2 regions of the Paenibacillus sp. NPDC057886 genome follow, and region 1 is predicted to be linked to the other one. Evidence: riboswitches for the same ligand, from Rfam matches in the RefSeq annotation. Region 1 holds a riboswitch; the other holds the start of a gene.
The links. A riboswitch is a leader RNA that binds a small molecule or an ion and turns the genes downstream of it on or off. The one in region 1 is predicted to bind glycine.
Positions count from the first base shown of each region.

Region 2: it holds a riboswitch for glycine, as region 1 does, so the genes downstream of both, gcvT (glycine cleavage system aminomethyltransferase GcvT) here and sdaAB (L-serine ammonia-lyase, iron-sulfur-dependent subunit beta) in region 1, are expected to answer to the same signal.

Region 1 covers NZ_JBHVMZ010000007.1:325,219-332,473, forward strand. Annotated here, with positions in the region: gene ACFVQB_RS24465 (alpha-glycosidase) at 1-231, shown strand, start outside; gene sdaAA (L-serine ammonia-lyase, iron-sulfur-dependent, subunit alpha) at 423-1,367, opposite strand; gene sdaAB (L-serine ammonia-lyase, iron-sulfur-dependent subunit beta) at 1,357-2,046, opposite strand; glycine riboswitch at 2,158-2,300, opposite strand; glycine riboswitch at 2,305-2,428, opposite strand; gene ACFVQB_RS24480 (MFS transporter) at 2,767-4,044, opposite strand; gene ACFVQB_RS24485 (phosphotransferase enzyme family protein) at 4,074-5,210, opposite strand; gene pstB (phosphate ABC transporter ATP-binding protein PstB) at 5,399-6,154, opposite strand; gene pstA (phosphate ABC transporter permease PstA) at 6,167-7,054, opposite strand; gene pstC (phosphate ABC transporter permease subunit PstC) at 7,057-7,255, opposite strand, start outside.
Region 2 covers NZ_JBHVMZ010000010.1:88,110-95,364, forward strand. Annotated here, with positions in the region: gene ACFVQB_RS28310 (hypothetical protein) at 1-378, shown strand, start outside; gene ACFVQB_RS28315 (hypothetical protein) at 404-640, shown strand; gene gcvPB (aminomethyl-transferring glycine dehydrogenase subunit GcvPB) at 852-2,339, opposite strand; gene gcvPA (aminomethyl-transferring glycine dehydrogenase subunit GcvPA) at 2,432-3,787, opposite strand; gene gcvT (glycine cleavage system aminomethyltransferase GcvT) at 3,784-4,920, opposite strand; glycine riboswitch at 5,118-5,218, opposite strand; glycine riboswitch at 5,222-5,344, opposite strand; gene gcvH (glycine cleavage system protein GcvH) at 5,691-6,080, shown strand; gene ACFVQB_RS28340 (PTS mannitol transporter subunit IIBC) at 6,645-7,255, shown strand, end outside.

The DNA.
Region 1 (7,255 bases):
CAGGCCCGTGAAGGCGGAAGCCAGCTTGTGATGGAACGACAGGATGATGAGGAGCGTATTCTGATCCTGTTCAATCGTTCGGAAGAAACGGCTATCGTCGAGCTGGAGGTGGGCGCCGGGGAATGGACAGAGTTATTTGGCGAGAATTATCGTACAGCCAAGGAAGAGGGAATCCTGGCCGTTGAGCTGCCCGCATATGGATATGTTGTACTAAGTACAGATATCGCGTAGCTTCTTCATATTGTTGTATCCTTTGCAATTCCAACGCATTGAAAGCAACGCCGAAAAAGCAAAAAAAGCCGATATGCTTCTTCACCAGGAAGAATTCATATCGGCTTTCAAATTATGATGGGAGCTTGGATCATTACCGTTAATGATCCAAGCTCCACGAATTAAATTCAGTTCATGTACGTTCATGGATGTTATGCCTTGGTTTCTGGTTCATTTTCAGCAGGAGACTCAGCTTCAATCTCAGGCTCCGCACGCTTCGCCTTCGGTTTGGCAAGCTTCTCCATCATTTTCCGTCCTGTCGGCGTTTGAGCAAGCCCACCTTGGGCCGTTTCACGGTGCCTGCTCGGCATCGCACTGCCCACTTCCAGCATGACATCAATGACTTCGTCAGACGGAATGGCGCTTCGTACCCCAGCCAGGGCCATGTCGGCCGCAGCCAACGCGGTTACGGCACCCAGTCCGTTACGGACGATGCACGGAATTTCCACGAGGCCTGCGACAGGATCGCAGATAAGGCCCAATGTATTTTTTAACGCGAGGCCAACCGCATGAACCACTTGCTCCGGTGTCCCTCCACGCAGCTCCACCATAGCTCCAGCGGCCATACCGATGGCAGAACCCACTTCAGCCTGACAGCCGCCCTCGGCACCGGAGATAAATGAATTGTTGGCAATGACATAACCGATCGCTCCCGCACAGAACAGACCGTTTACCAGGTGCTCGTCACTCCAGCCAAAACGCTCCTGGGAGCTGATAAACACACCTGGAATGATGCCGCAAGAACCGGCTGTCGGTGTCGCTACGATCCGGCCCATGGAGGCATTCACTTCCGATACACAAAGGGCATATGCCATGGCTAGTGCAGAAGCATCTCCAGAACAAGTCTCACCTTTACGAATGTACTCGGCCATTTTTTTGCCGTCTCCGCCAGTCAAGCCGCTGCGTGATGTCGTATCTTCTGTCAGCCCTTTGTGTACAGCTTCTTTCATCACCTGATAATAATCCGACATCTGCCGCACAACATCCGCTTCCGGGATATTCGTCTCCTGAACCTGCTCTTCGATCATCAGCTCGGCAATGGTTTTGGACTCTGCTGTACAGATGGTACTCAGTTCATGTAGATGTTTAAACCGCATCCGGCTCGACCCCTCTCTTCAAATCAATCACGCGAATGTCCAGCATATGATCCAGCGACCGCAGACGGTTCAGCATCTCAGGATTCGGCACACCATCCATCTCCATTGCTGTCAGCGCTTCACCATCCCGGGCTTTCCGATCCACTTGCATATACCCGATGTTCACCCCTGACGAACTGATTGTCGAGGTTACGGAAGCGAGAACCCCTGCTTTGTCCGAATGTCGCAGCACAAGTGTCGGAAACTCTCCGCTAATCTGTACACGGAAGTCATTCAATGCATGTACCGATACACTGCCACCACCAATAGAAGCACCGATCAGTGAGCATTGACGCTCACCATGCCACAGCTCAATCTTGACCGTATTGGGATGAGGAGCAGGCAGGCCACTTGTGAAAAACTCTACCTCCATACCCGCTTCCTCTGCGTATTGTTCTGCATCCGGTATACGTGGATCATCAGTTACATAATCAAGCAGGCCACCGATCAACGCGAGATCCGTACCATGTCCCTGATACGTGTCGGCGAACGAGCCATACAGAGTTAGCCGGGCGCGTTCAGGCGTGCATCCCAGCCACTGACGGGCAATTCGCCCCAATCGTGCCGCTCCAGCCGTATGTGAACTTGATGGACCTGTCATGGACGGACCAATAATTGAAAAAACGTCTTTAAAACGCATCGCAAACCCTCCATTTATAATCGTCATTTTCATCCAGATGCACACCCATAATGTTCCTTTATTACTGAATGATGACATAAGAAAAGGACAGAAGAAGGCCCTAGGCCCTCTCTCTGTCCTCGATACCTGAGAGTTTCATGATAAGCAGCGCGGCGGATTGATGCATTCCCTGTATTCACAGGTTATGTCACCCTGCACACCGTGCTGCTTGACCATATACCCCTTGGGTGGCGCATGTCGCGCACTCTCCAGAGTTGCGTCCAACGATGGTACATTTACCTGAGAGATTAACCGCTGCGCCGGGTGCGTAGCAGCTTGCTCCTTCGGTGCCCGACAGCTGCCATTGTACTCGGCATGCCCAGGTCTCTCCCGCTCGCTATCATTCGCTGTATGGAACCATTCTGATATGTTGTACCAGAATGATAATTGAAGTTTTTAATACTTTCTCATTAAGATTAATCGACCGGAAGATCAGTGTCAACAAACTTAACGATTTCTTTGTGAATACTTCCTTTTTCCCATTTTATACACAAGATAAACTAACGAACTGTAAACTTTCATCACATGAATGAGTTAATGCGTTTCATTTCGAAAGCGTATACATTATTCGTTTTCTACTGGTCAGTATCTGTGATTAATACTATCTATGTTATGTTCCACAGAACGGTTCGGGTAATCAGGCAACCATTATTCTGTACTAGAATTGCCGTATTTTGCCTGTCACCCCACCATCGCCTTAGGCTTCGCCGGTTCATCGAAAAACCTGCTTCGGGAAGGAAGCATACTCGTCACCCACAATCCAAACGCTGCCAACACCATGATCCCAGATACAACCGTATATACCATACGAAGCGACAAATGTTCTGCCACTACTCCTGCAATCAAAATGGAGGCCACCTGCAGCACACTTAACACCAGTCCAAGTACACTGCTCATTCGCCCCATCAGATCGACAGGGATATTATTTTGGTAAAAGGTAACCAGGCCCGTATTCGCCAGTGCGGAGCACAGACCGAGCAGAATAAAAGCAATCGCCGCCAGCTCAAACGAGAATGAACGGGCGAACAGGAAATAACCCAGCGCGACCAGAAGCACACCGCCACCCATCATGTGACGGATCGGCAAATGTTTGGCGAACAGCCAAACCAGCATGGAGCCTGCCAAATAACCGATCCCGGTGATACTCATTAATGCTCCGTACTGCGATTCAGGCAGGTTCATCACCTGACGGATAAACACCACTTCCTGGGCATCGAGCGACATGCCGACCACCAGAATAATCTGGAACAAGGCATATATTCCGACCACGTAGCCGGACTTCCGGCTGAAGCTCAGTACAGCTCTCCAATCCTGGGCAATCATCCGAGGTGTCAGTCTGCTTCCCGTCCCTATATTCTGTTCTCCAATGCCCAGTTTGGGAAGAAACATTAGAATTAATGCAGAAGCAGCAAAGGAAGCCGCATTGGCATAAATAGCTGCCGCCGGAGATAAATAAATCAGCATCACTCCTGCAACTGCCGGGCCGGTAATAAATGCCCCTGAGCTAATCAGGGCTTGTAGGGAATTGAAACGCTTACGCCGTTCAGCAGGTACCAGCCGGGTAATGTACACCTGAGAGGAGGGGACAAATATAGATGAGGACATGCTGATCAGAAACATCACTGCGTACATCATCCATAAGCTGGACATCAGAGGGAGCGTCGCCACCAACAATGCCCGTAGCATATCGGCCCCAATCATCAGCTGTCGCTGATCATAACGATCAATCAGGCTGCCTGACCAAAACTTAGTGCACACCGAAGCAATCGGCGAGATAATCCATAACCCTGCAACTGCCGCTGGGGACTGTGTCATATTCAATACCATCAGGTTAATCGCCACAATATATATGAAATCACCCAGATTAGATATGCCCACTCCGCTAAGTAGCAATCCGGCATGCTTCCAGCCACCAGACTGACCCTTCGCTGCAACTCTCTTTGCACGAATGTTCTTCATAGCGCTACCCACCCACTAGAAATCACAAATTATAACTCATAGAAAATACTCTCGTTCTGTACATATGGTTTGCAAAATTTGCTGCATATAAGAGGCATTCGCTCTTTCATCCATTCGTATCTGGACTCGTTTTCCATCTGAAATGCGAAATAGCCGAACGTAAAGATCAGCATGAATCCTTCCATTAACCGAATATCACGCTTCGTCAGTGGTCCTGTCTGCTCCGTATAACCCGATAGGAAGACATCCCGTTCCTCCCGATTGAAAATCGTAGCTGCACCTCCGGCATCAAACAGATAGTAGCCATAACCGTATAAACAAAAATCAATCATGGATATGCCCTGATCCGTCACTAACAGATTGCCGCGGGTAATATCCCCGTGAATTACTCCCCATGTCTCAGCATTATGCGGATACGTCTCTAGCTGATCGTTAATGTTCTCAAACGTCTCGCGAATTAGATCGAAATCTTCAGGAGTAAAGATGCCACGTCTAACGCCTTCCTCCAATTGCTCCAACATGACAAGATTCTCTTTGATCGATCCGTAGGCTGGTCGTACTCCTGCTTGTCCCATGGCAGGGCTATTGTTATCGGTATATACCTCTGAGATGATTGCCTGATCAGCATGCTGTTCAACGTCATTCGCCCTCTGTCCGCTTTCAGATTTCTGTAAACCTGCCTGTGGCTTGGAAGCTTCCTTTGGTCGTCGTCCATATTGATGCAATATCTGCAACTGTACGCCCAAATCATGAATCTGTGCTGTTGTCAGACGTTCTCCCTGCTTGATATCCCTGCCTTCAATCCATTCCAGAACGGTACAACAGATCTCTTCTCCTGTTTCGTCCAACCAGACGGTGACCCACTCTTCCGATGTATTGCGTACAGGTGTCTGCACTCGCAATGGGCTAGTAGCCCGTAATTCATGAAGTAGATTCATCTCTGCTTCAAGTGCAGGTCGTGTATGCTGGATGCCCGTCATGCTTGCAAAAGCGGCTTTATGTATACGCAATAGGTACTTCTGTCCGGTTAATTGATCAACCACCTGATACGTTAGATTTTCATTATGTCGGATAAAGGAAATTTCAGGTTTTTCTATGGAATAATGCGAGATAATTTCAGTTGCCATGGTGTCATGGGATATCTTATGGGTAGTTATGATCCACATCTCCTTCTCTTGTCAAATGAAAGGTGGTGCTCACGAATATCGTAGCATGATTGTTTTTATTTTGGCAAACTATTCCATATACGTGATGATGTAAAAAAGCATAACCCCCGAACGACCTCGCCCGGGTGCTATGCTTCCTTCTATCTCTATAAATCTATCTCGATCTCATACTCTATCCAATATAACAGTTAACCGAAACGTCCCATAATATATTCTTGAGTCAGACGATTGTCCGGGTTAGTGAAAATATGCTCCGTATCCCCGTGCTCAATCATGCTTCCCAGATAAAAATAAGCCGTATAATCCGAGATGCGTGCCGCCTGCTGCATATTATGGGTAACAATCACGATCCGCAGCTCCTTCTTGAGCTCCGAGATCAATTCCTCCACCTTACCCGTAGATACCGGGTCAAGGGCAGATGCCGGCTCATCGAGCAGCAAAATCTGCGGATCAACCGACAACGCTCGGGCGATACAGAGCCGCTGCTGTTGTCCACCCGAAAGGGCCAGGGCAGACTCGTTCAGTCTGTCCTTCACCTCGTCCCAGAGCGCAGCGCGGCGCAAGCTTTTTTCCACAATTTCATCCAGTGCCTTCTTGTTCTTGATACCACGGTAGCGGGGGCCAAACGCGATATTGTTGTAAATGGACTTGTGGAACGGGTTCGGCTTCTGCCACACCATGCCTATTTTCTGACGAAGCTTGATCACGTCTGTGCCCGGCTCATTCAGATCATTGCCGTCCATCCAGATATGTCCTTCCGTGCGGGAACCGGCGATCTCGTCGTTCATCCGGTTGAGCGACCGCAGGAACGTGGATTTACCACAGCCGGATGGTCCAATGAGCGCCGTTACACTGGCTTCGGGAAACGTCAGGCTGATCTGTTTAACGGCCTGAAAATGCCCATAATATATGCTTAACTGTTCCGTACCAAAAGGTATGGCCATGTTGGTTCCTCCTTATTTCGAAGCTGTCATACGGCGGTAAACCACCCGACCGATCCAGCGTGCACTCAGATTGAACGCCAGTACAAGAAGTACAAGCACGGCTGAAGCGCCAGCTGCTACTTCTTTGGAATCCGGGCCAATGCCTTCACTGTTTACTTTCCAGATGTGCACGGCCAGTGTCTCTGCCGGACGCAATGGATTGATCGGCGATCTTGGACTCGTTGGATTCCAGTCTGTGAAGTCCAGTGGTGGACTACTCATACCCGCTGTAAACATCAGAGCTGCTGCTTCACCGAAAATCCGGCCCGATGCCAAGATCGTACCCGTGATTAAACTGGGCAATGCCACAGGCAGCAGAATGGAGGTGATTATTTTCCACTTGGACAATCCGAGTGCTAGACCCGCTTCCTTCTGCTCTTTCGGAACGGCCCGAAACGCTTGCTCTGTTGTCCGCACCATGAGTGGAAGATTGAATATAGCCAAGGCCATGGCCCCCGATAACAGGGAGAATCCCAGACCAAATGTATTAACAATTAACAAGAGTCCGAACAAACCAATAACGATAGACGGGAACGAGGATAACACTTCGACAACCAGTCGAATAAAGCTTGTAATCCGGCCCGGCTTGGCGTACTCGGCCATATAAATACCGCCGCCCCATCCGAGCGGAATCGTAATAATCAAGGTCAGAACAAGCAGGAATATCGAGTTGAATAATTGCGGTCCAATCCCGCCTCCACCTTTGAGCAACTGTGGTGCACTGGTCAGGAAGTGCCAGTTAATCTGCCCAATCCCACGTACCAGAATGAAGCCAAGCAAACCGAGCAAGAGAACAACAATGAACAGGGCCAGAACAACGATAATGGATGTGGCAACTTTATCTACCGTTTTAGCCTTCATTTTCATACCCGGTTCCTCCTTTCAAGCAGGCGAACCAGAATGACGAAGACAAAGGTCATCACCAGCAGGACAAGCGCCATACTCCACAGTGCATTATTATGAACAGATCCCATCGTGGTGTTACCCATACTCAGGGTGATTACACTCGTTAACGTTGAAGCGGATTCGAGCAGTGATGTCGGTACATGCGGTGCATTCCCG
Region 2 (7,255 bases), on a different contig from region 1:
GAAGTATACGAAAATGGCGGGGAAGAGCAGATGATTGCTACCAATGCTTTCACGGAAGGGTTATTTTGGTGTAAAGACCTGCAACAACTCGCTCACTCTTGCGAACGTTTGCTTCAAATGGAGGTCGCTGGTGACGAGGAACACTTCAATAGACAGGCCCTATTATACGGTCTGATGACTTTACTTGTTCAAGCGCAGGCCAAGCCGGAAAGCGTTGAGCCAACCGCTTCTGCGATTGCTCGTGTTGCCGATTATATGAATGATCATCTGGATCATGAGTTAAAACAAGATGAATTGGCCAAGCTCGCTGGCCTCAGCCCGGGATATTTTTTCGTGGGCGTTTCAACAATATACAGGAAAGACTCCAACAGCCTATGATACGTATCCAGACGATGAAGCTCTCTTGCGTCAGTTTGCCGCTGACGAACAGGTGGAGCAAAATGGTCTGGAAGCTGATGTATTTGGTCTAGCCAAGAATCCGCTTCGCGTCAGGGTTCGATTGATTGATCATCCGCTGGAGCCTTCGAAGAGACTTGCGATCAAAAATGTCTGTTGCCTGCAATATTTACGACAAGCTCGCTCCTATTGTTACACTTGCCCGCGATTGGGCAAGAAGGAACGAGCCAATTGGAAGCCTTAGAACGACAAAGATAAAATAAAGCTGACAGGTTAAAAAGCTATTAGAAAAAACAGCCGCGCAGAAAGCAGAAAGCGGCTGTTTTTGGCATTTATTAATGAGTATCAACGACTGAATATGTTTCCATTGTAATGATCGTGTCCAAACCTGGGATGAGAACATAGTTCGGATGTGGTTGCAGGCATGATCATATGCAAGTTTATTAGGTTAGCTTTTAACTACAAGCGCAGTTCAATACAGGTTTACGAGCTGCTGTTGTTTCATCCAGACGGGTAACCGGTGTGCCATAAGGGGCATTGAGTACCAGTTCAGGTGTCTCTTCTGCTTCCTTGGCAATGCGAATCATCGTATCAATGAATCCATCAAGTGTTTCTTTGCTCTCCGTTTCCGTCGGCTCAATCATGATGCACTCCTCCACGTTCAGCGGGAAGTACACGGTTGGCGGGTGATACCCAAAATCAAGCAATCGTTTGGCAACATCCAGTGTACGTACACCGTACTGTTTCAACCCCCGGCCAGACATCACAAATTCATGTTTGCACACGCCTGGATACGGAATCTCGTAGTAAGGTGCGAGACGGGCCATCATGTAGTTGGCGTTGAGCACGGCACATTCAGATACCCGGCGCAAGCCTTCAGGTCCATAGGTACGAATGTAGGCATAGGCACGGACCAGAATACCGAAGTTGCCGTAATACGCTTTGACCCGGCCAATGGATTGATCACCTTCGCGATCCAATGCATATAAGCCCTCATCATTTTTGATGACCAGCGGTTTCGGTAGAAACGGAATCAAGCGGCTCTTCACGCCAACCGGGCCGGCACCAGGTCCACCCCCGCCGTGCGGAGTGCTCATCGTTTTATGCAAGTTCAGATGCACCACGTCGAAGCCCATATCGCCAGGCCGGGTGATGCCCATGATGGCATTGGAGTTGGCTCCATCGTAATACAGCAAGCCACCTGCCTGGTGCACAATGGAAGCAATCTCCTGAATGTCTTTCTCAAAAAGTCCGAGTGTGTTCGGGTTGGTCAGCATCAGTGCTGCGGTATCCGAACCAACAGCTGCGCGAAGTGCATCCAGATCTACCAGACCGTCTGCGCGGGAAGGGATTGTTACCGTTTCGAAACCTGCTACGGTTGCACTTGCCGGGTTGGTCCCGTGAGAAGAGTCCGGTACGATAACCTTCGTGCGCTGTTCACCACGACCTTCGTGGTAGGCACGGATCATCATGAGCCCAGTCCATTCGCCATGTGCACCAGCGGCCGGTTGCAGCGTAACGGCGTCCATACCGGTTAGTCCGGCAAGGTCATTTTGCAACGTGTAGAGCAGTTCAAGTGCACCTTGGATGCTGGATTCGTGCTGATATGGATGAATTTTGGCGAACCCGTTGTAACGGGCCACATCCTCATTAATCTTCGGATTATATTTCATCGTACAAGAGCCGAGTGGATAGAATCCGTTATCTACCCCAAAATTACGACGGGACAGGGCAGTGTAGTGGCGAATGACGTCCACTTCAAAAACCTCAGGCAATGCCGCTGCTTCCGACCGAAGCATTTCCCGGGGAATCAGGGAATCGACAGCTTGACGGGGAACGTCGCACTCAGGCAAGGAATACGCCACCCGACCCGGACTGCTGAGTTCAAAAATCAACGATTGCTCCGGTGCTGGAGAGACAGCCTGGTTAGTGACTGTTGTGATGGTTTCAGGTTGGCCCGAAGTAGAGAAAGAGGTTACTGTTTCCGATTGTCCTTGTGCTGATGTCGTCGTTGTCTTTGTTGTCGTTTTCTGAGTCACAGCGATCCCTCCAATACACGTGCGAATTCGTCTATCTCTTCCTTGCTGCGCCGTTCAGTAACCGCAATCAGCATATGTCCGGCGAGCTCAGGATAATCACGTCCAAGCTCATAGCCACCAATGAAACCTGCATCGAGCAATTTCAGTTGCAGTGATTCCACATTTATTCCTTCAGGCAGTTGGATAACAAACTCATTGAAAGTTGGTGCGGTAAACGTAAGAGAGACCCCTCGAATAGCGGTAAGCGTGTTAAGGGCATAATGGCTCTTTTGCAAATTCAAATCAGCGACGTCAATCATACCTTGTTTACCCATGATGGACATATAAACAGAGGCGCTCAGTGCGAGCAAAGCCTGATTGGAACAGATGTTGGACGTCGCCTTTTCACGGCGGATATGCTGTTCCCGTGCTTGCAGCGTGAGTACAAAACCACGCTTGCCGTTGCGGTCCGTTGTCTGGCCTACAATTCGGCCAGGAATCCGGCGCATATGAGCCTGGGATACGGCGAAGTATCCGCATGTTGGACCGCCGAGTGAAGCGGCGATACCAAGGGGCTGTGCGTCGCCAACGACGATGTCAGCACCCAGCTTGCCTGGGGCTTCCAGCAGACCCAGCGATAGCGGGTTGGCGCTGACTACGAGCAGACTTTTATGCGAATGCGCAAGATCTGCGGCCTGTTTTACATTTTCCACGGCGCCGAAGAAGTTCGGGCTTTGGATCATGACGGCTGCGGTGTCATCGGACACGGCGGCTTGCAGGGCATCCCAGTCTGTTACACCATTTTGATATCCAATCTCAACAATCTCCAAATTGAGGCCATGTGCATAAGCTTGCAATACCTGACGGGATTCAGGGTGCACGGTACGTGACACAATCAGCTGTTTGCGGCGGGTTGCCGCTGCGGCCAGATTGCCTGCTTCCGCGAATGCAGTCGCACCATCGTACATGCTGGCATTGGCTACAGCCATGCCTGTTAACTCACAGATGTAGGATTGAAACTCGAAAATCGCCTGCAATTCTCCCTGGCTGATCTCGGGTTGATAAGGTGTATAGGCGGTATAGAACTCGGAACGGGAGATGACATGATTAATGACGGAAGGAACGTGGTGATCATAAATGCCTGCACCCAGGAAACTGGCGTGTGTCTCGAAGTTGGCATTCGCTCCCGCTTGCTTCGACATATGACGTGTCAGTGCATATTCATCGAGTTTGGAGGAAACAGGCAGTTCACCCTGATAGCGAATCTCCTGTGGAATGTCATGGAACAGATCCTCAATCGTTTCCACACCGATGGTTGCCAGCATGGCACTCTGATCCTGCTCGGTCATGGGAATGTAGCGATGCTTGCTCATGCTTGATCAGCTCCTTGAGTAGGTGTCTTTGGCGCACGTGTCCGTTTATGAAAAGGGGTTTTTACGACCTCGGCTTTCAGTTTCTTGCCACGAATCTCAATCTCCAGCGGGGTACCCAGCGCAGCATATTTGCTGTCAATCAGGGCCAGCCCCAGATTGCGTTTCAGCGTAGGGGATTGGGTGCCTGTGGTCACTTCACCAATCTGAACACCTTCGGCGTAAATCGGATAATGGGGGCGGGGAATACCGCGCTCGAGCACTTCGATGCCGACCAGCTTGCGGGCAGGCCCATCATTTTTTTGCTGCAACAAGGCTTCATGTCCGATAAACGGCCCGGCATTTAGCTTCACAAACATGCCAACGCCAGCCTCCAGCGGTGAGATGGTTGCAGACAATTCCTGTCCATACAGGGGCAGCTTGGCTTCAAAGCGCAGCGTATCCCGGGCACCCAGTCCTGTCGGAACGAGTCCGTGACCTTCTCCCGCTTGCATCAATCCGTTCCAGACCGCAGCAGCTTGTTCCGCAGGAACATAGAGTTCAAAGCCATCTTCACCTGTATATCCGGTGCGGGATAACAGCAATGTAACGCCACAGACCGTCGCATTTGCCACAAAGCGGAAAGGCTCAATCGAAGACACATCAGTGTCTGTCACCGTTCCGAGAATATCCACTGCCAGCGGACCTTGCAGAGCAAGCAGCGCCGTTTGATCCGAATCATTGGTCATCGTTACGCCTGGCGTCATGTGCTGTTGCAGCCATGCCCAGTCCTTGTCGATGTTGGAGGCATTAACCACCAGCATATAATGCTGGTCTTTCAGTTTATAGATCAGCAGATCATCGACCACGCCGCCATCCGGATAACACATTAACGTGTATTGGGCCTGACCGGGAACGAGTGTTGTTACATCATTGGTGGTCATGTGCTGTAAAAAAGCTTCTGCGTGTTCACCTTGTACAGTGAATTCGCCCATGTGGGATACATCAAATAATCCGGCACGTTCTCGCACCGCTTCATGCTCTTTCTGAATTCCGCTGAATTGTACCGGGAGCTCCCAGCCACCAAAATCAATGCATCGTACGCCTTCATATTGCTGATAGAGTGGAAAGAGTGGGGTTCTAAGCAAATCGGACATCCAATCACCTCGTCATGGGCCGTCAACCGGCCGAGTGTATAACCATGGATCAATGAATCTGGGATCATATTTTATGATAAAAGTAAGGTAAGGACGCTATAGGCTGCGCCGCTCTATAACCTGTTTTCGTTTTTTTGGGAAAAAGGAAAAGGACAGGCCAAAGAACCGGCATGCCAGAAGCACGCTGTATTCTTAGGCTCTGTCCTTGGTACCTGAGAGTTACCCCGCCGCCTGATGCAGCAGGTTTCCCCTTGGGTGATCATAACGCCCACACAGGGCGAATAGATGCTCTCCAGAGTTGCGTCCCGTAAAAGTCCTTTTGCCTGAGAGATTCACCTCCGCTTGTCGGTGGCTTACTCCTTCGGCGTTACCGCATGTACACCCTGATTCGGGTGTCAAGGGTAATCTCTCCCTTTACATTCATCCGCGGGTATTGCATAGACCAATAAACACATTTACTACTCTCATTAAAGCCTGAATCGACTATTGATGTCAAGAACGATATCATAGAAAACAATAAAAAATCCGAATGAAATTTTTAATTAATATCATAATGTTCGTCTATTTATAAAGAGCGCGCTTACTTTTCTAATATTCCCCATTATATGTAGGGAGAGTCCAAATGAGTTACAGGCATATAAGGAAGAAAATCAAATAAATTGTAAGGTATCTTGACATTTGATTCAAAAATATCATACGCTATGTTCTGGGAAAAAGGTTTAGGTCAAAGAAACGCATGCACTCATTAATGAAAAGCGAGGCGGATATCGATGAGCGAATTGAAAAGTGATTTCCTGTACAGTGAAGAGCACGAATGGGTGCAGACCGTAGGGGAGGATACCGTACGTATTGGCATTACCGAGTTCGCACAGCATCAGCTGGGTGACATTGTGTTTGTGGAATTGCCTGACCTGGAATCGGATGTAAAAGCGGAAGATAGTATTGGAACGATTGAATCCGTCAAAACCGTTTCGGATCTGTTTTCTCCTGTCAGTGGAACGATTATTGCTGTAAATGATGCATTGCAGGATTCTCCGGAGCTGGTTAACAACTCTCCATATGACGAAGGCTGGATGATCGAGATTCGTGTTGAGGGCGACCTGACAGCAGCACTGTCCACGTTGATGAATGCGGATGCGTATCGTCAACATACGGAATAATATTAATGTTCGATTCTCTGGCTAACAGGGAGTTTCAGCTTGATGTAAAAGTTCGTTTAACGAAAAAAAATGAATGGATTGATTATAGATCCGGATAGTGATACTGCTCATTCGGAGAATGCTTAGGCGCAATGGCCTCATCTGACACAGGATGAGCAATTGCGCCTTTTGTCGTTGTTAACGGATAAATCGGACGGGATGATTATCACTCTAACGTGTTTCATCATCATCCCTAAATGAGTTGGAAACAGATTGTCAAAATAGAATAAATTCACAATTTTATTTGTCATTAAAATGGTGCAATTCGTGGGAATGATACATGAAAGGGAATAACAGGTTCCGATGCATATACAGGTTTAAATATGGAAGAATCCTTTAAATTTAAATCTTGTCATCAACGTTCATGACGGAAGTAGGTTTTCATTTCGTTGTAGAAGATACCGTTTTCATTTACGATATGGTTGTAAATTAAGATTTATTGCAGAGTTGTACCTTCGTTCGTCTGGATCATTGTAGTCCAAATTCAGGGGAATAAAGGTTTAATATGTTGAGGAGGTTTTCAATATGAGTTCAGTGGACGCAAAGTCCGAAAAAAGCGGAGGAATACGGGTCGGCGTTCAGAAGTTTGGACGTTTCCTAAGCGGTATGGTTATGCCGAATATGGGTGCATTTATCGCCTGGGGTTTGATTACGGCATTGTTCATTCCAAAAGGATGGTTCCCTAACGCAGATTTTGCATTGCTGGTTGATCCAATGATCAAATATTTGCTACCTTTGCTTATCGGTTACACAGGCGGTACCATGGTACACGGCCAACGTGGTGGTGTAGTCGGCGCAATCATGACCATCGGGGTTATTGTCGGCAGTGACATTCCAATGTTTCTTGGCGCCATGATTGCCGGTCCATTGGGAGCCTGGGTCATTAAGAAATTTGACAAGGCTGTCGATGGCAAAATCAAATCAGGGTTTGAGATGCTGGTTAACAACTTTTCCGCTGGTATTATTGGTGGGATTTTGGCCCTTCTAGCCCTTAAAGGCATCGGGCCTTTTGTTGAAGCAATTAGCAAGGTGTTATCGGCCGGGGTAGAAACGTTGATGAATGCTGGTCTTCTCCCACTGGTCAATCTGATCATTGAGCCAGGAAAAGTATTGTTCCTGAACAATGCCATCAACCA